DNA from 3 places in the Micromonospora sp. Mcm103 genome. Region 1 is predicted to be linked to each of the others. Evidence: riboswitches for the same ligand, from Rfam matches in the RefSeq annotation. Region 1 holds a riboswitch; each other region holds the start of a gene.

The links. Region 1 has a riboswitch for cyclic di-AMP ahead of OC439_RS27185 (coiled-coil domain-containing protein). Riboswitches for the same ligand answer to the same signal wherever they lie in the genome.
Region 2: another riboswitch for cyclic di-AMP. It lies ahead of OC439_RS07695 (NlpC/P60 family protein); the one in region 1 lies ahead of OC439_RS27185 (coiled-coil domain-containing protein).
Region 3: another riboswitch for cyclic di-AMP. It lies ahead of OC439_RS00390 (LysM peptidoglycan-binding domain-containing protein); the one in region 1 lies ahead of OC439_RS27185 (coiled-coil domain-containing protein).

What each region holds. Positions count from the first base shown of each region.
Region 1 covers NZ_JALJRJ010000028.1:42,366-48,785, forward strand. Annotated here, with positions in the region: gene OC439_RS27180 (carbonic anhydrase) at 1-559, shown strand, start outside; gene OC439_RS27185 (coiled-coil domain-containing protein) at 617-1,645, opposite strand; cyclic di-AMP (ydaO/yuaA leader) riboswitch at 1,649-1,780, opposite strand; gene OC439_RS27190 (YibE/F family protein) at 1,935-3,209, opposite strand; gene OC439_RS27195 (SHOCT domain-containing protein) at 3,374-3,583, opposite strand; gene OC439_RS27200 (metal-sensitive transcriptional regulator) at 3,709-4,008, opposite strand; gene OC439_RS27205 (heavy-metal-associated domain-containing protein) at 4,089-4,295, shown strand; gene OC439_RS27210 (DUF748 domain-containing protein) at 4,332-5,312, shown strand; gene OC439_RS27215 (heavy metal translocating P-type ATPase) at 5,330-6,420, shown strand, end outside.
Region 2 covers NZ_JALJRJ010000004.1:103,098-109,517, forward strand. Annotated here, with positions in the region: gene OC439_RS07680 (zinc metalloprotease) at 1-586, shown strand, start outside; gene OC439_RS07685 (pyridoxamine 5'-phosphate oxidase family protein) at 655-1,200, opposite strand; gene dcd (dCTP deaminase) at 1,279-1,857, shown strand; gene OC439_RS07695 (NlpC/P60 family protein) at 1,930-2,964, opposite strand; cyclic di-AMP (ydaO/yuaA leader) riboswitch at 2,978-3,112, opposite strand; gene OC439_RS07700 (N-acetylmuramoyl-L-alanine amidase) at 3,351-5,384, shown strand; gene OC439_RS07705 (C40 family peptidase) at 5,455-6,420, opposite strand, start outside.
Region 3 covers NZ_JALJRJ010000001.1:81,066-87,485, forward strand. Annotated here, with positions in the region: gene OC439_RS00380 (M4 family metallopeptidase) at 1-446, shown strand, start outside; gene OC439_RS00385 (YbaB/EbfC family nucleoid-associated protein) at 582-1,031, opposite strand; gene OC439_RS00390 (LysM peptidoglycan-binding domain-containing protein) at 1,217-1,861, opposite strand; cyclic di-AMP (ydaO/yuaA leader) riboswitch at 1,860-2,005, opposite strand; gene OC439_RS00395 (LLM class flavin-dependent oxidoreductase) at 2,177-3,739, shown strand; gene OC439_RS00400 (winged helix-turn-helix transcriptional regulator) at 3,786-4,262, shown strand; partial or broken gene OC439_RS00405 (SDR family oxidoreductase) at 4,295-4,992, shown strand; gene htpG (molecular chaperone HtpG) at 5,357-6,420, opposite strand, start outside.

The DNA of each region.
Region 1 (6,420 bases):
CGGGCACCGGGCGGCGGTCGCCGACGGCCAGCACCCGTTCGCGGTGATCGTCGGCTGCTCCGACTCGCGGCTCGCCGCCGAGATCATCTTCGACCGCGGTCTCGGTGACCTCTTCGTGGTGCGTACCGCCGGGCACACCGCCGGGCCGGAGGTGCTCGGCAGCGTCGAGTACGCCGTCACCGTGCTGGGCACGCCGCTCGTGGTGGTGCTCGGGCACGACTCGTGCGGCGCGGTCCAGGCCGCCCGGGAGGGGGTCCGGACGGGTGCCGCCCCGGCCGGGCACCTGGGCGCGGTGGTGGACGCGGTCTCGCCGAGCCTGCTGCGCGCCGCCCGCCAGGGCGTCGAGGACCTCGACGGCATCATCGACGTCCACATCGCGCAGACGGTGGAGACGCTGCTGGCCCGGTCCGCCGTGCTGGCCGAGCGGGTGGCCGCCGGGCGGTGCACGGTGGTGGGCATGTCGTACCGGCTCGCCGGTGGCGAGGTGCGGACCGTGGCGCAGTCCCCGGCCCCGCTGCCCGCCCCGGCCGCGCCCGCCGACCCGGCGCTGGCGAGCTGACACATTCGGACGCGAAAAGGGGCCGCCCTCGGGCGGCCCCTTTTCGTGGTGTCCGGATCAGAGCAGCGACATGTGGACGTGGTCGGTGTGGTTCGACGGTCCGCTGTAGGAACGCCAGCCGGTGGCCGGGAACCAGATCTGCCGGTTCCAGATGACGTAGTAGATGCCCAGCCGGTCGGCGTTGCGGATCAGGAACGCGGCGACCTCGTTGCCGTACCGGCGGGTGTCGTTGTTGTGCCACGGCGCGAAGCCGCTGTTCTGCAGCGACCAGTCACACGCCTTGCCCTTGGGGTGCTCCCACGGCCCGCCGGACCGGTAGCAGCCCACGAAGCGCTTGAAGCCCGCGCGCCGGACCTCCTTGTACGCGTGCAGCGTGCGCGGCGTGACGCAGCCCGAGGTGGTCGGGTCATCCTCGCTGCACGACTCGGCCTTCCACCCGCCGTCGGCGGTGCGGCCGGGGGCGATCTTGGCGACCGGTGAGGTGGCGGAGACCAGGCCGCCGGTGAAGCCGAGACCGCCGACGAGCTTCAGCGCGCGCTCGGCCTGCACCTTCTCGCGCTCCATCGCGTTCTTCTGCTTCTCCTGCTCGCGCACCTCGGCGTCGAGCGCGATCTTGGCTTGCTCGGCGCGGGTCTTGACCGCGTTGATGGCGGCCAGGCGCTGCGCGTTGAGGAGGTTCAGCTCGTCCAGGGCGTTGACCCGGCGGACGAACGAGTCGGGGGAGTTGCTCTCCAGCAGCATCGCCATCGCGCCCATCCGGCCGGTCCGGTAGGACTGGGCGGCGAGCTGGTTGACCTGCGGGCTGAGCGCGTCGAGTTCGGCCTGTGCCGTCTTCACCTCGGCCGCCAGCCGCCGCTGGCGATCCTGGGACTTGGCGAGCTTCGCCTTGGCCTGGAGGAAGTTCCGGTTGGCGGAGTCGATCGCCTCGGTGATGAGCGGCGGATCGCCGTCCTCCTCGTGGCCCGAGGGGGTGCCGGGGGCCGCCGCGGCGGGGGCCGCGGTCGCCGGGTTCGGGCCGGCCAGCACGGCTAGCGAGGCCAGCACGGCCACCACGGGTGTCAGCCAGCGGCGCAGGGGTGCCGTCACAGTGTTCCCTTCCGTCGGCCGCCGACCGGGTTAGCTGACGGGTTCGGGACGGAAGTGGCCCCTACCGCTGTCGCGGATTCACCCCATGTACCTGGTTCCCCGGTTCGCCCGTGGGCGATTGGGCGGCGGCACCGCTGGCGCCGGTGCGCGCCTTCGGCGGTGACCGGCAGCGAGGTTACCTGACAGCACTCGTGAGGATCTACGTCCGGAAGCCGACCAATAGCGAGATTTCGCCGTGGCGCACCGTGACCAGCGTCGCGTTTGAATTCGATGGTGACGCTGCGGAGTGTCACCATGCGGCCTCCGTACTCTTCCCGCCGCCGAGCGCCTCCAGCGCGTCGTCCCGTCCGGCCGGCGGCGGGGGCGCGGCGGGCGCCGGCTCCGCGCCGGGCGAGCGCCGCCCGGCGGTGGTCACGATCGCGGCCAGTCCGGTCGTCAGCGGTACGGCGGCGATCAGGCCGAGCGTCGCCACCGCGCTGCGGACGATCTCCTGGGCGAGGAACTCACTGGTGAGGATCTCGCTCACCGGGCGGGAGTCGGCGACCAGCAGGAGCAGCAGCGGCAGCGAGGCGCCGGCGTACGCCAGCACGATGGTGTTGACGGTGGACGCGATGTGGGCCCGGCCGACCCGGGTCGCCGCCCGGTAGAGCTGCCGCCGGGACAGTCCGGGGTTGGCGTGCGCCAGTTCGGTGACGGTGGCCGCCTGGGTGACTGTGACGTCGTCCAGCACGCCCAGCGAGCCGATGATGATGCCGGCCAGAAGCAGTCCGTGCAGGTCCACGTCGCCCTGGAACATGGACAGCGTGGTGGCGTCCTCGCTGCCGAAGCCGGTCAGGTGGGTGGCGGACGTGGCGAGCAGGCCGAGCACGCCGGTGACCACCAGGCTGCCGAGCGTGCCGAGCACCGCGACCGACGTCTGCGCGGTGATCCCGTGGGTCAGGTAGAGCACCACGAACATGATCAACGCGGCGCCCACGATCGCGACGAGCAGCGGCGGCTGGCCGGCGCCGATGCCCGGCAGCACGAAGCCGAGCAGGATGGCGAAGCTGGCCACCAGGCCGCCGAGCGCGGCGAGCCCGCGCCACCTGCCGAACGCCACGATCGCGGCGGCGAACAGCACCATCAGCCAGATCAGCGGTGTACCGCGCTGGTGCTCGGCGATGTTGTAGGACTTCACCGCCGGGTCGGCCGGGTCGGTCAGCTCGACCAGGACGACCTCGTCGCCGACCGCGACCCGCGGCGCGCCCGGCCCGGCCGGGATCGGCGTCTCGACCTGCCGGCCCGCGTCCGGGCCCTGCTCGGCGGTGACGGTCACGGTGCCGCAGGGGCCACCGCCGCCCTCCGGGGCCTCCGGCGTCGGCGGGCAGGGCTCGGTGACCACCCGGGTCACCGTGCCGTGGTAGCGAGGGACGTCCGCGCCGCCGACCGGCTCCCGGTCCTGCCCGGGCCAGAGCACCAGCGCCGCGATCACGGTGAGCGCGAACAGCGGCACCACCACGGCGACGAGCAGCCGCCGTACGCCCGGCGGCGCGGCGGGTGCGGGGCGGGTGTGGTCGGCACCCATGACGTCTCTCCCAACGGTCGCGGCGACGCCTGGTCCGCCGGACCGGTCTGGTCACCCGGCCGGCGTGGACGTGTCGACCACGTCCGGGTCGTCGCCCGGCCATGGTAGGCAGCCCGGCCGGGCGGTCCCGGACACCGTGGCCGGTGACGCGCGCCCCGCGCGGGTCAGGTCAGGCCGGCCCGGCGTCGCCGGTACTCGTCCTCGTCGATCTCGCCGCGGGCGTACCGCTCGTCCAGGATGCGCCGGGCCGTCGTCGGGCCCAGGTACTGCGGGCCGGTCCACCGCACGGCCGCCCAGACGAGCCCCGCCAGCACCCCGAGCACCAGCAGGGACCAGATCCACATCCAGCCCATCATCGGGCTCTGCCACATCATCGGGCCGCCCTCCGTCCGTCGCCGCGGGTCCGCCGGTCCGGCCTGCCCGCCACGTCGACGGTACGTCCGCCCGGGCGCGTCGGCGCGGGTCGATGTGCCCCGCCCGGAGGGCCGGAGGTCCCCCTTCAGCCGCGCTTCATCAGGCGGCCGACGGCGGCCATCATCTCGGTCGCCATCTCGTCGGCCCGGCCCTCGGCGGCGCCCTCGTGCATGCAGTGCCGGGCGTGGCCGTCGAGCAGGCCCAGGCCGACCTTGTCCAGCGCCGCCTGGATGGCCGAGATCTGGGTCAGCACGTCGATGCAGTAACGGTCGTCCTCGACCATCTTCTCGATGCCACGGACCTGCCCCTCGATCCGGCGGAGCCGGGCGAGGAGTTGGTCCTTGCTGGCGGTGTAGCCCCGGGTCGGGCTGGACGGCGCGGTCATGAAACCGAGGATAGCGTACCCCTCGGGGGTATGCTAACGTTCGGAACGTACCCCTGGGGGGTATCAGATCGGAGGGCGAGATGGAGACCACCTACCAGGTGAACGGCATGACCTGCGGGCACTGCGTCAACTCGGTGAGCACCGAGCTGAGCGCACTTCCGGGCGTCACCGACGTCCAGGTCGACCTGGCCGGCGGCCGGGTCACCGTCACCAGTCAGAACCCGCTGGACGCGGACGCGGTCCGCGCGGCGGTCGACGAGGCCGGCTACGACCTCGTCGGTGCGTGACGGGTCCGGCGGACCCGCGACAACCGAGGAGACACCATGAACACGGCGACGAAGCTCAGCGGCTTCGCGCTCGGCCTCGTGGCGGTGTTCGGCGCGGCGTACGGGATCGGCAACCTGGCCGATCCAGTCGCCCCGGCCGCCGAGACCCGACACGACGACACCGGCAGCGACCACGGGGCCGGCGATACCGGCCACGGTGACGAGAGCCAGGCGGGCGGCGCCTCCGCGCACCTGCCCGGCGGGCTGCTCGTCTCCGAGCGCGGCTACACGTTCCAGCCCGCCGACGCCCCGGCCGGGCAGTTCGCCTTCCGGATCACCGGCCCGGACGGCGCACCGGTCACCCGCTTCGAGGTGGCCCACGACAAGCGCATGCACCTGATCGTCGCCCGCCGGGACCTGTCCGGGTTCCGGCACGTCCACCCGGAGATGGCCGGCGACGGCACCTGGCGGGTCGCCTCACCGCTCGGCGGCCCCGGCGTCTGGCGGGCGTTCGCCGACTTCACCCCCGAAGGCGGCGAGCCGCTGACGCTCGGCCTGGACGTCACGGTCCCCGGCGAGCTGACCGCCCGGCCGTTGCCGGCGCCGGCGACCAGCACCACAGTCGACGGCTACACGGTCACCCTGACCGGCACGCCGGAGCCGGGCCGCACCAGCCGGCTCACGCTCTCCGTCAGCCGCGACGGGCGGCCGGTCACCGACCTTGCGCCCTACCTCGGGGCGTACGGGCACCTGGTGGCGCTGCGGCAGGGCGACCTGGCGTACCTGCACGTGCACCCGGAGGGCACGCCCGGCGACGGGCGCACACCTGCCGGTCCGGCGATCACGTTCGCCGCCGAGGTGCCCTCGGCCGGGGCGTACCGTCTCTACCTGGACTTCCGGCACGGCGACGCGGTGCACACCGCCGAGTTCACCGTCCTGGCCGGCGACCGGACCGCGCCCGCGCCCGCCGCGCCGGCATCCACCACCGCACCGACCCCGGACGCCGGACACGGCACCCCGGGGCACGGGCACAGTTGAGCGCCGGAGGTGCCGCGATGACTGCCACGGGAAAGGCGCTGCCCACCGCGCCGAACCTGATCGAACTGGCGATCGGCGGGATGACCTGCGCGTCCTGCGCCGCCCGGATCGAGAAGAAGCTCAACCGGATGGACGGCGTCGAGGCGACTGTGAACTACGCCACCGAGAAGGCCACCGTCCGGTACGCCGACGACATCGCGCCGGCCGACCTGATCGCCACCGTCGAGAAGACCGGCTACACCGCCGTGGTGCCGCCGCCGCCCGAGCAGGCGGAGGCGGCAGCGGCCGGGGAGCCGGTGGACGAGCTGCGCACCGCGCGTACCCGGCTCTGGGTCTCCGCCGCGCTCACCCTGCCGGTGATCGTGCTCGCCATGGTTCCGGCCTGGCAGTTCGACTACTGGCAGTGGGCCTCGCTCACCCTCGCCGCCCCGGTGGTGGTCTGGGGCGGGCTGCCGTTCCACCGCGCCGCGCTGATCAACCTGCGGCACGGCGCGGCGACCATGGACACGCTCGTCTCGCTCGGCACGCTGGCCGCGTTCGGCTGGTCGCTCTGGGCGCTGTTCCTCGGCGACGCCGGCATGCCCGGGATGAAGCACCCGTTCAGCCTCGACATCACCCGCGGCGACGGCGCCGGCAACATCTACCTGGAGGCCGCCGCCGGGGTGACCGTGTTCATCCTGGCCGGGCGGTACTTCGAGGCGCGCTCCAAGCGCACCGCCGGGTCGGCGCTGCGCGCCCTGCTCGAACTCGGCGCCAAGGACGTGGCGGTGCTGCGCGACGGGCAGGAGACCCGGATCCCGGTCGGCCGGCTCGCGGTCGGCGACCGGTTCGTGGTCCGGCCCGGCGAGAAGATCGCCACCGACGGTGTGGTCGAGGAGGGCACGTCCGCGGTCGACGCCAGCATGCTCACCGGCGAGTCGGTGCCGGTCGAGGTGGGCCAGGGCGACGCCGTGGTCGGCGCCACGGTGAACGCCGGCGGCCGGCTGGTGGTCCGCGCCACCCGGGTCGGCGGGGACACCCAGCTCGCCCAGATGGCGCGGCTGGTGGAGCAGGCACAGACCGGCAAGGCGGCGGTGCAGCGGCTCGCCGACCGGATCTCCGGCGTCTT
Region 2 (6,420 bases), on a different contig from region 1:
GATCACCGTGCTGAACCAGGCGTACGCGGGCTCGACCGGCGGCGCCGCCACCGCGTTCGGGTTCCAGCTCACGAAGATCAACCGGGTGACGAACCCGTCGTGGTACCCGATCGTGCAGGGCTCCTCCGCCGAGCGCTCGATGAAGACCTCGCTGCGTGAGGGCGGCAAGAACACGCTGAACATCTACCTCGGCGAGCTGAGCGACAGCCTGCTGGGCTGGGCGACGTTCCCGAAGCGGACGCTGGACAAGATGGACGGCGTGGTGGTCCTGAACGAGTCGCTGCCCGGCGGCACCGCGACCAACTACAACCAGGGTGACACCGGCACCCACGAGGTCGGCCACTGGCTGAACCTCTACCACACCTTCCAGGGCGGCTGCTCCGGCTCGGGCGACAGCGTCTCCGACACCCCGGCCGAGGCGTCCCCGGCGTACCAGTGCCCGACCGGCCGCGACACCTGCTCGACCGCCGGCAAGGACCCGATCACCAACTTCATGGACTACACGTACGACTCCTGCATGTACCAGTTCACCGCCGGCCAGGCGAGCCGCATGCTCACCGCGTGGAACGCCTACCGCGCAGCCTGACCTGTCGTACCGCGTACCGGTGCCGGCCCTGTCCTCGGACGGGCCGGCACCGTTCGTCGTGGGCCGGGTCAGGCGGCCGGACGGCGGGTGTCGAAGCCGTGCCGGCCGCGCCGGGCCTCCGCGGCCACCGGCTCCCGCCGGGCCGGTTCGGCTCCGCGCGGGTCGAGCCAGACCCGCACCTGCGGCGGGGGGGCGCCGGGCTGGGCCACCGGGTCACGCCGGGTCAGCATCGCCGCCTCGACGGTGAACTCGAACAGCCGCCAGTCGCCCTGCGGCGACGCGCGGGCGATCCGGGCCAGCCGCGTCACAGTGGCCGGGTCGGTCACCGGTCGTGCGCGCCCGGCGATGTACGCCTCGTCATCGCTCTCCTCCGGCGGGAACGAGTGCAGCGCGTAGCGGCCGTCGCGTTCGAGGTCGCGGCGCTTCGGCGAGTCGATGACGAAGCACCACAGGCCGTCGTCGGTGATCACCGGGGACACGGGATGGACCCGGGGGCCACCGTCGGCGCGGACCGTGGCGAGGTAGCCGAAGCCCGGCCCGTACTGCTGCATCAGGAGGCGGATCTCGTCGGCGAGGCGGGGCTCGTCGGCGGCGAATTCGGACCAGGAAGCCATGTGGACACTCTATCGAACACATGTACGAAGATGTAGTGCGACACGCAGGTCACCCGTACCGGTCGCTATGGTGTTCCGATGCTGCTCTCCGACCGCGACCTGATCTCCGAGATCAAGGCCGGCACGCTCGCGCTGGAGCCCTTCGAGCCCACGCTGGTGCAGCCGTCGAGCATCGACGTACGCCTGGACCGGCTGTTCCGGGTCTTCAACAACCACCTCTACACACACATCGACCCGTCGGTGCAGCAGGACGACCTGACGTCGATGGTGGAGGTGCCGGAGGGGCAGCCGTTCGTGCTGCACCCGGGCGAGTTCGTGCTCGCCTCCACGCTTGAGGTGATCTCGCTGGGTGACCAGCTCGCCGGCCGGCTGGAGGGCAAGTCGAGCCTGGGGCGGCTGGGGCTGCTGACGCACTCGACAGCAGGTTTCATCGACCCCGGCTTCTCCGGCCACGTCACGCTGGAGCTGTCGAACGTGGCGAACCTGCCGATCACGCTCTGGCCGGGCATGAAGATCGGGCAGCTCTGCATCTTCCGGCTCTCCTCGCCGGCCGAGCACCCGTACGGCTCGGCCGTCTACGGCTCGCGTTACCAGGGGCAGCGCGGTCCGACGCCGAGCCGGTCCTGGCAGAGCTGGCGCACCTGGCCGACGCGCTGACGACGCCCGCAGTTGTTAATAGGGGCCCCCTCCTCTACCGGAGGCGTTAAGAGGGGGGCCCTTCCTTACACCTCAGCCGGGACGGCCGTAGCTGTTGATGTCGCCGTCGTCGACCCGCTTCATGGTGATCGGCTTGCCGGACTGGGAGGCGTGTACCACCCAGCCGTCGCCCACGTACATCGCCACGTGGTGCAGGTCGCCGTAGTAAAAGACGAGGTCACCGGCGCGCAGCTCGGCCCGGCTGATCCGCTTCGTCACGCCGTGCTGCTGGCGTGCGCTGTGCGGCAGCGAGACGCCGCCCTTGGCCCAAGCCGCCATGGTGAGGCCCGAGCAGTCGAAGTGGTCCGGCCCGGCCGCGCCCCAGACGTAGATCTTGCCGATCTGGGCGCAGGCGAACTTGACCGCCGCACCGGCCGGGCCGCCGGGGTAGCCGGCCGGGCACGGCGCCGGGCGCAGCGGGCCGCCGCCGCCCTTGCCGTACACCTTGAGCCGCAGCTTCTCCAACTTGGCGATCTCGGCGTCGATCTGCTTCTTCTTCGCCGCGAGCTGGGCCTCGGTACGCGCCAGCCCGGCGATCATCTCGTCCAGCGGCTTCTTCTTCGCCGCCAGCTCGTCGCGCAGCGCGGCGACGGAGCGCACCTGCTCGTGCTGGCGGTGCGCGAAGCGGTCGAGCAGTTCCAGGCCGGTGACCAGGTCACCGGGTGAGCGGCTGCCCAGCAGCGCGTTCACTGTGGAGAGGTTGTCGCCCTTGTAGGCGTCGGCGGCGAGCCCGCCGACCTGACCGAGTGCGGCGTCCACCCGGGCCTGGAGGGGTGCGATCTGCCGGCCGAGCACGTCGGCCTGCTTGCGCCGCGCGGCGAGCTGCTCGCGTACGGCGTTCACCTGTTCGATGACCGGTTCGAGCTTGTTCCAGTCGCGGTCGATCTGGGCCTCGATCTCGGCGACCGAGGGTTCGGCGTGTGCCGCCGTGGCGCCGCCGGTCAGGACGACTGCGGTGCCGACGAGGGCGGCGAGGGCTGTGGTGAAGCGGGACCAGCGGGTACGCGGCACAGCCGTGGACCGGTCGACCGACCGGCTCGACGACGGCCGCGGGGCATGGAGTGCCACCGGGCGTCCGTACTCCTTCTTCCGTACCGCCTACCGGGTTAGCTGACGGATTCGGGCGGGAAGGGAGCCGCCCTACCGCATCGCTGCGGATTCACCCCAGGTACCTGGTTCCCCGGCTCGCCCGGAGGCGACTCGGCGGTGTCGGACCGTCACCGACCGGGTTGGACGGTGAGACGTGCGGCCGACGATTCACCAGAGTAGGGACCACCGTTATCGATCCGCAACTTCCAGCGGCGTGACACTCCGTACGCGATGACGGGCCGCACCCAGGTCGGAGGTGAAATTTTCTTTCAAGGCTGATTACTCACTGGAAAGGTATTGACCCCCGTGGGTGTGCGGAGTGAGGGTGGAGACGCAGTGACCCCCATCCCTGTCCAGGAGGTTCGATGCACCTCTCCGCCCCGCCGTCGGGCAGACGGATACTGCTCGCCGCCGCAGTGGCGACAGCCACCGCGCTGGCGACGACCGGCCCGGTGACCGCCGCGCCGGACACGTCCGCGCCCGCGAGCGACAGGCAACAACAATACGCCGCCGCGGCGGCCGAGTACGGCGTGCCGCAGAACGTGCTGCTCGGCGTCTCCTATCTGGAGTCCCGCTGGGACACCCACCCCGGGCAGCCGAGCACCAGCGGCGGCTACGGCCCGATGCACCTGACCGACGCCGCGCACATCCTCGCCATGCCGGGCAGCGCCCACGTCGACGAGGACGAGGACCCGCGCGGCGACGACTCCCGGCCGCTGAACCTCGACCCGGCCACCGCCGCCGCGCCGGAGCGGGAGACCCCGCTGCCGCCCGCCTCGCTCCAGACGCTCGACGCCGCCGCCGCGCTCACCGGGCTCGACGCGGGCACGCTGCGCACCGACCCGGCCGCGAACATCCGCGGTGGCGCGGCGCTGCTGGCGTCGTACCAGAAGGCTCTGGGCGGGCCGGTCGGCGCCGGCACCGACCCGGCGGCCTGGTACGCCGCGGTGGCCCGGTACTCCGGCGCGGACACCTCGGACGCCGCGGCGGCCTTCGCCGACGAGGTCTACGACCAGCTCGGCCAGGGCGCCAGCCGGACCACCGACGACGGCCAGCGGGTCACGCTCGCCGCCACCGCCGCGACGCCGGACCGTTCCCGGCTGGCCCGCCTCGGCCTGCGCAACGCCGAGCGGCCGGACGGGCTGGAGTGCCCGGTGCGGCTGGCCTGCGAGTGGATCCCCGCGCCGTACGAGCAGCTCAGCGACGACCCGGGCGACTACGGCAACCACGACCTGGGCGACCGGCCGAAGCAGCAGAAGATCGAGTACATCGTCATCCACGACACCGAGGGCTACTTCGGCCCGAGCGTCGACCTGGTGAAGCGGGCCGACTACCTGGGCTGGCACTACACGCTGCGCTCGGTGGACGGCTACATCGCCCAGCACATCAAGACCAAGGACGTCGGCTGGCACGCCGGCAACTGGTACGTCAACGCCAAGTCCATCGGCCTGGAGCACGAGGGCTTCGCCGGTCAGGGCACCTGGTACACCGAGGCGATGTACCGCACCTCCGCCAAGCTGGTGCGGCACCTCGCGCTGAAGCTCGGCATCCCGATGGACCGGCAGCACATCATCGGCCACGACAACGTGCCCGGCATCACCGCCGCCAACGTGGGCGGCATGCACTGGGACCCGGGACCGTACTGGGACTGGTCGCACTACTTCGACCTGATGAAGGCGCCGTTCCGCAGCACCGGCACGCCCCGTACCGGCCTGGTCACCATCGACCCGGACTTCGCCACCAACCGGCCGGCGTTCACCGGCTGCAACCAGCAGCCGCCCGGTGTCCCGACGCCCCGGCCGCCGGCCGAGCCGTGCCCGTCGCGGGGTTCCTCCGCGGTGATCCTGCGGACCGCGCCGAGCCCGGACGCCCCGCTCGTCAACGACCTCGGGCTGCGCCCGGACGGTACGCCGGACACCATGTACATCTCCGACCACGGCGCCCGCGCCTCCGCCGGCCAGACGTACGCGCTCGCCGGCCGCCAGGGTGACTGGACGGCGATCTGGTACCTCGGCCAGAAGGCGTGGTTCCTCAACCCGGCCTCCGCGCCGACCGCCAAGTGGGCCACCGGCTTCGTGGTGACCCCGCGGCCCGGCAAGGCCACCATCCCGGTGTACGGGCGGGCCTACCCGGAGCAGGCCGCCTACCCGGACACCATCCCGTACCAGACCATCTCGCCGCTGCAGTACACGTTCGCCGCCGGCCAGCGGTACGCGGTGGGCGGGGTGCTGCCCGGCGAGTACTACCGGGCGGTCTCGTTCGACGGTTCGGCCCCGGGTGACCGGACCGTGGTCCGCGGCAAGAACCGCTACGTGCAGGTCCAGTTCGGTCACCGGATCATGTTCGTGAACCTGGACGACGTGCTGGTCCTGCCGTCCCCGGTCGGCACGCCGCGCTGACCCGGCACCGCACACGGGAAGGCCCCCGGTCCGCGTGGACCGGGGGCCTTTCCGCTGCCAGGGGTTCGGGTCAGGCGACCCGGACGAAGCCGGCGAGCGGCTGGGTGCTGATGCTCGACACCTGGACCGGTTTACCGGTACGTGGCGCGTGCACCATCACCCCGTTACCGAGATAGAGCCCGACGTGATGCAGGTCGGAGCCGAAGAACACCAGGTCACCCGGTCTCGCCTCGGAACGGGAGACCTTGCGGCCCTCGTTCCACTGCGCGCCGGTGAAGTGGGTCAGCGAGATGCCGGCCGCCTTGTACGCGTACTGGGTGAGGCCGGAGCAGTCGAACGAGTTCGGGCCGGTGGCGCCCCACACGTACGGGTCACCGACCTGGGCGCACGCCGTCTTGATGGCGGTCCGCGCGGCGCTGCTCACCACACCGTCGATCTTGGGGCAGCCCGCCGGGCGGATCGAGGTCACCGGCAGCATGGCGGTCAGCCGCTTGATCTCCGAGTCGATCTGCTTCTTCTTCGCCGCGAGATCGTTCTGCTGCTTGGTCTCCAGCGCGATCAGCGCGTCGAGCTTCTCCTTCTGCTTGTTGTACTCGTCGCGCACCTTGAGCACACCGGCGATCTGGCGGCGCTGGTCCTCGGCGATCCGGTCCAGCATGACCAGCTGCTCGGCCAGCGCGCCCGGCTTGGAGTTCACCAGCAGCGCGCCCAGCTCCTGCGACGGGCCCTGGATGTAGTACCGGGCCGCGATGTCGCCGACCTTGTTCATGGCGAGCGTGGAGGCCAGCTCCAGCGGCACCATCTTGTCCTTCAGCGCCTTGGACTTCTTCTGGTTGGCGCGAAGCTGCGAGCGGACCTTGTTGAACTGCTCGATGGTGGGTTCGAGCTGCTGCCACTGCTTGTCGATCTGCGCGTCGATCTCGTCCACCGACGGCGCCGCGTGCGCCGGGGCGGTCAGCATTCCGGCGCCGACCGCGGCGGCCGCGACCAGGGTGACCAGACCGTGTACCACCCGTCGGAACCCGGCCCGCCGGCC
Region 3 (6,420 bases), on a different contig from region 1:
CCGGCAACAAGCTCGCCAACCCGGGCTTCGAGTCGGGCAACGTGAACTGGAGCGCCTCGTCCGGCGTCATCACCACCGACAGCGGCCAGGCCGCGCACGGCGGCTCGTACAAGGCGTGGCTGGACGGGTACGGCTCGTCGCACACCGACACGCTCAGCCAGTCGGTGACGATCCCGGCCGGATGCCGGGCGACGTTGAGCTTCTGGCTGCACATCGACAGCGCGGAGTCGACCACCAGCACCGCGTACGACAAGCTCACCGTCAAGGCGGGCAGCACCACGCTGGCCACGTACTCGAACCTGAACAAGGCCACCGGCTACGTGCAGCGGTCCTTCGACGTCTCGTCGCTGGCGGGCACCACGGCGACCATCTCGTTCAGCGGCGTGGAGGACAGCTCGTTGCAGACGTCCTTCGTCGTCGACGACACCGCGGTCACCCTGAGCTGACCGTGGCGTAGCGCGGCCGGTCGTCGTCCTCCCGGCGGCCGGCCGCCTCGTCGTGTCAGGCCGGTGCCGCGTCGCGCGTGGTCGGCACCCCGGGCGGGTGCGGCGCCTCGTCGTGCCGGGGCGTGTGCGGTCGGGTCAGACCGCGCGCCCGGCCCGGGACCCAGCGCCGCGGTCGCGGTGGATCCGCGCGGCCGCCTCGTGCATCGCGCGGCCGAACAGCTCGGCCTGGTCGCCCATGCTGCCGAGCCGGGCGGCGAGCGCGTCGGCGTCGGCCCGGGCCGACGCGCTGACCCGGTCGTCCAGCTCGGACAGCGCGGCGTTGGCGGCGGTCACGAGGTGTCCGCAGAGGACGTCGAGGGGCTCGCCGGCCAGCTCCGGGTCGATCGTCACGGAATCGAGCCGGCCACCCTGGACGGCGACCGCGCGGACCCGGCCGCCGGCTGCAGTGCCCTCGGCGAGCAGCAGGTCGCCCGGCTCGCCGTCGGCGTGTGCCGAGGCCCGGGAGCGCATCGCGGTGAGCGCCTGCTGCGTGCGGGTCAGCAGCTCGTCGATGCTCGCGGCCGCCGAGAACGGGTCGTTGGTCATATCCGCGCTTTCTTCACGTCTTAGCCGAGCATGCGTGACCCTAGCAACCGGCTCCGACGAATCGCCGTCACCGGCCGGTCCGGGTCGCGTCCCGGCGCCGCGAGCAGGCCGGACACCGGCCACGCGGCGTGTCGCGGACGGCCGGGCGCCCGGCCGGGACGAACCGGCCGGGCGCTCGGACGAGGTCAGCGCAGGCGCAGCTGCTGACCGGGGAAGATCAGGCCCGGGTCGTCGCCGACCACGGCGCGGTTGCGCTCGTGCAGGGCACGCCAGCCGCCGTCGACGCGCTGCGCCACGGCGATCTCCGACAGCGTGTCCCCGCGCCGGACGACGTACGTCCCGGCGCCGGACGACGGCCGCGGCGCCGCCTTCGTCGTGGCGCGTTCCGGCGCGGCCTTCGTCGCGGCGGCCCGCTTCGGCGCCGCCTTCCTCGGTGCCGCCTTCGTGGTGGCCCGCTCGGACCGGGTCGCCGTGCTGGCCGAGCCGCCCTTCTTGCCGCAGACCGGCCACGCGCCGATGCCCTGGCCGCGCAGCACCTTCTCCGCGACGGCGATCTGCTCGGACCGGCTGGCCAGGTCGGCGCGCGCGGCGTACTTCTGGCCGCCGTAGCCGTTCCAGGTGGTGCGGGAGAACTGGAGCCCGCCGTAGTAGCCGTTACCGGTGTTGATCTTCCAGTTGCCGCCGGACTCGCAGCGCGCGACCGCGTCCCAGTTGACGCCCGCGCTGGCCGGAGCGGCCGGGCCGAACAGGGTCGCGGCGCCGACGGCGGCGCCGGCCAGGACCGCTCCGAGAGCGGTACGGCGGCTTCGGGCTGAGTATTCAGTTGCCATGTGGATTCCTCCACGCCGACGAGGTGAGCTGTCGGGTTCGGGCCGAGGAGCCCGGCCGCCGGTGGCGGCTTCACCCCGAGGTGACGATGCACCGTGGAACGTGTGGTTCCCCCGCTCCCGCACGAGGTTCGGTTACCGGGGCCGGCGGCGGGATTTGGCGTTTCCGGCCTGCGGTGTCCGCGTCTGCGAACGAAACCGACGCTAGGAGCGATTTGTGATGATCGTCCACTTCTTGTGACCCTCTTCACCCGGCCGGGCGACCGGCGGCGGCGCTACGGTGGCAGGGCCAGGCAAGATCACGGGAGGGCTTGACGGATGACCGATCACGGACACGAGCTGACCTTCGGCGGCTTCATCACCCCCGCCGCCGGGCAGCCCGACCAGGTGGTGGCGCTGGCCCGGCTCTGCGAGCAGGTCGGGCTGGACCTGGTCACGTTCCAGGACCACCCCTACCAGCCGGGCTTCCTGGACACCTGGACGCTGATGTCCTACGTGGCCGCCGCGACCGAACGTATCCGCCTGGCCGGAAACGTCCTCAACCTGCCGTTGCGCCAGCCGGTGGTGCTGGCCCGCAGCGTCGCCAGCCTGGACCTGCTCACCGGCGGCCGGGTCGAGCTGGGACTCGGTGCGGGCGCGTTCTGGGACGCGATCGAGGCGGCGGGCGGGCGACGCCTGTCCCCCGGCGCCGCCGTCGAGGCCCTCGACGAGGCGATCCGGGTGATCCGCGAGGTCTGGGACACCGACCGCCGCGGCATGATCCGCGTCGACGGCGAGCACTACCGGGTGGTCGGCGCCAAGCGCGGTCCGGCGCCCGCGCACCCGGTGGGCATCTGGGTCGGCGCGTACAAGCCGCGCATGCTGCGCCTGGTCGGCCGCGCCGCGGACGGCTGGCTGCCGTCCCTGTCGTACCTGCCGAAGGGCCCCGACGAGCTGCCCGCCCTGAACGCGCTCGTCGACGAGGGCGCTCAGGCCGCCGGGCGCGACCCGGCCACGATCCGCCGCATGCTCAACGTGACCGGCACGTTCGCCCGCTCGTCGGCCGGTTTCCTGGCCGGGCCGCCGGAGCAGTGGGTGGAGGAGCTGGCCGGGCTCACCCTGGAGCACGGCATCACCACGTTCATCCTCGGCAGCGACGAGCCGCGCGCGATCCAGATCTTCGGCCAGGAGGTCGCGCCCGCCGTGCGGGAGCTGGTCGCCGCCGAGCGCACCGCGCCCGCCGGCGGAACCCGCACGGCCGCCGACGAGCAGACCGCCGCCGCCGGCCCGAGCACGCTCGGCGTCACCCCCACCCCCGACCCGGGGGTACGCCTGAGCGCGCGCCGCCCTTGGGACGAGTCCACCCGCCCGAGCGCCCCGCCGCCGCCGGCCGGGCGCGTCTACCCGGCCCGCGGACAGGCCGCCGGGCAGCACCTGGTGGACGTGCACGACCACCTGCGCCAGGAGCTGGCCCAGGTGCGCGATCTGCTGGAACAGGTCAAGCAGGGCACTGTCTCGCCGGGCCGGGCGCGGGCCGCCCTCAACGAGATGACCATGCGACAGAACAACTGGACGCTCGGGGCGTACTGCGCGGCGTACTGCACGATGGTCACCCAGCACCACGGGCTGGAGGACGCCTCGATCTTCCCTCACCTGCGCCGCTCCGAGGCCGGGCTGGCGGCAGTGCTGGACCGCCTCGAGGAGGAGCACGTGGTGATCCACGGCGTGGTGGAGAGCGTCGACCGGGCGCTCGTCGAGCTGGTCCGGCACCCCGGCGACTTCACGCAGCTCCAGGAGGCGGTGGACCTGCTCACCGACACGCTGCTGTCGCACCTGTCGTACGAGGAGCACCAGATCGTCGAGCCGCTGGCCCGGCACGGATTCTTCCCCGGCCAGCTGTGAGGTAGCTGACTTCTGCTTTCCTAAGCCAGGGGGTACCGTCGACGCCATGACGGACCTCCTCGCGCAGCGTGACTCCTGGTCCACCGCCAACTGCTCGATCGCCCGGGCACTGGAGGTGGTCGGCAACCGCACCACGCTGCTCCTGCTGCGGGAGGCGTCGTTCGGCACCCGCCGCTTCGACGACTTCGCCCGGCGGGTCGGCGTCAGCGAGCCGGTGGCCGCCGCCCGCCTCAAGCAGCTCGTCGCCGACGGGCTGCTCGACCGGCGTCCCTACCGCGAGCCCGGGCAGCGCACCCGCGACGAGTACGTGCTCACCGCGAAGGGCAGCGACCTGATCCCGGTGCTGGTCGCGCTGCGGCAGTGGGGCGACGCGTACGCCGCCGACGAGGCGGGCCCGGCGGTCCGGGTGGCCCACAACGAGTGCGGCGCCCCGGTGCACGCCCGGCTGCGCTGCGACGCCGGGCACGACGTACCGCCCGGTGAGCTCGCCGTCCTGCCCGGTCCGGGCCTGCTGTCCGCCTGACTCCCCTCCCTCACCACACCTCGGAGCGACACATGAAGATCGCTGGAAGCACCGCCCTGGTCACCGGCGCCAACCGCGGCTTCGGCCGCACCTGGCCGCCGAACTCGCCGCGCGCGGTGCCACCGTCTGGGCCGGCGCCCGCAACCCGGACGCCGTGGACCTGCCCGGCGTGACCCCGGTACGCCTGGACGTCACCGACCCCGCGTCGGTCGCCGCCGCCGCGGAGCGGGCCGGTGACGTGACGCTGCTCGTCAACAACGCCGGCGTGAGCACCGGCACCGACCTGCTCGACGGCGACCTCGAGAAGATCCGGTTGGAGCTGGAGACGCACTACCTCGGCACGCTGTCGGTGGTGCGGGCGTTCGCGCCCCGGATCGCCGCGAACGGCGGCGGCACGATCCTGAACGTGCTGTCCGCGCTGTCCTGGTTCACGTTCCCCGGCGTCGGCGCGTACGGCGCGGCCAAGGCCGCCGAGTGGTCGATGACGAACGCCCTGCGCCTGGAGCTGGCCGGCCGGGGCGTCCGCGTCGCGGGCCTGCACGTGGGCTACATGGACACCGAGATGGCCGCCGCCGTACCCGGCCCGAAGGCCCACCCGGCCGACGTCGCCCGGCTCGCCGCCGACGGCATCGAGTCCGACAGCTACGAGATCCTGGCCGACGACGTCGCCCGTCGGGTCCAGGCCGGACTGTCCGGCGGCGTGGCCGCGCTCTACCCCGCCCTCCCCTGAGCCGACCGGGCTCGCCGCCCCGGCGCGCCGGCTCAGCGGCCCCTTCACCAGCCAACGGCGATTACGGCCGGCCGCGCGGCTGGACACCAGGCCGGCGCCTCACCGGCTCCAGCAGATCCAGCCCGACCCACACCCGTCCACCCAGGCAGGCCCTGCCGACGCGGGCCTGCAGAGACCACCCACCGGAAGCTCACTCACCGAGCCCGCTCCCTCCATCTGGGACTGATCTTCCCCATCCTGGGACAAGCCAGCTTGATCCACGCCAGCTCGGCGAGGTGGCGGTATCGGGGGCATCCTGATACCGCCACCTCGGCGTAATGGAGTCGATCAAGCCGGCCGGGTCCGGCCGGCGGGGCGGGTGGGGCTACAGGCCTCGGGCCAGGCGGTCGGCGAGGATCCGGGTGAACCGGGCCGGGTCGGCCAGCTCGCCGCCCTCGGCCAGCAGCGCCATGCCGTACAGCAGCTCGGCGGTCTCGGTCAGCGCCGCGGCGTCGGCACCCTCGCCGTGCGCCTTGCGCAGCCCGGTGACCAGCGGGTGGGCCGGGTTCAGCTCCAGGATCCGCTTGACCCGGGGCACCTCCTGGCCCATCGCCCGGTACATCTTCTCCAGCGTCGGCGTCATGTCGTGCGCGTCGCCCACCACGCAGGCCGGCGAGGTGGTCAGCCGGGTGGACAGCCGCACCTCCTTGACGCTGTCGGCGAGCGCGCCGCCGAGGAACGTGAGCAGGTCGGCGTACTCCTGTCGTTCCGCCTCTGCCTTCTCCTTCTCCTCCTCGGTCTCCAGGTCCACCTGCCCCTTGGCGACCGAGCGCAGCGTCTTCCCGTCGTACGCGCCGACGCGCTCGACCCACACCTCGTCCACCGGGTCGGTGAGGATCAGCACCTCGTAGCCCTTGGCGCGGAACGCCTCCAGGTGCGGCGAGTTCTCGATGGTGGCCCGGTTCTCGCCGGTGGCGTAGTAGATCTCGCTCTGCCCGTCCTTCATGCGCTCCACGTAGTCGCGCAGCGTGGTCGGCTCGGCCGGGTCGTGGGTGCTGGCGGCGCGGACGAGTTCCAGCAGCGTCTCGGTGTTGTCCGGGTCCTCCAGCAGACCCTCCTTGACCACCGCGCCGAACTCGGTCCAGAACGTGCGGTACGACTCGGCGGACATGTCCTTGAGCGTGGCGAGCACCTTCTTGACCAGCCGGCGGCGCACCGCGCGGATCTGCCGGTCCTGCTGGAGGATCTCCCGGGAGATGTTCAGCGACAGGTCGTGCGCGTCCACCACGCCCTTGACGAAGCGCAGGTAGTTGGGCATCAGCGCGTCGCAGTCGTCCATGATGAACACGCGCTTGACGTAGAGCTGCACGCCGCGGCGGCCCTGCGGGGAGAACAGGTCGAGCGGGGCGTGCGAGGGCAGGAACAGCAGCGCCTCGTACTCGAAGGTGC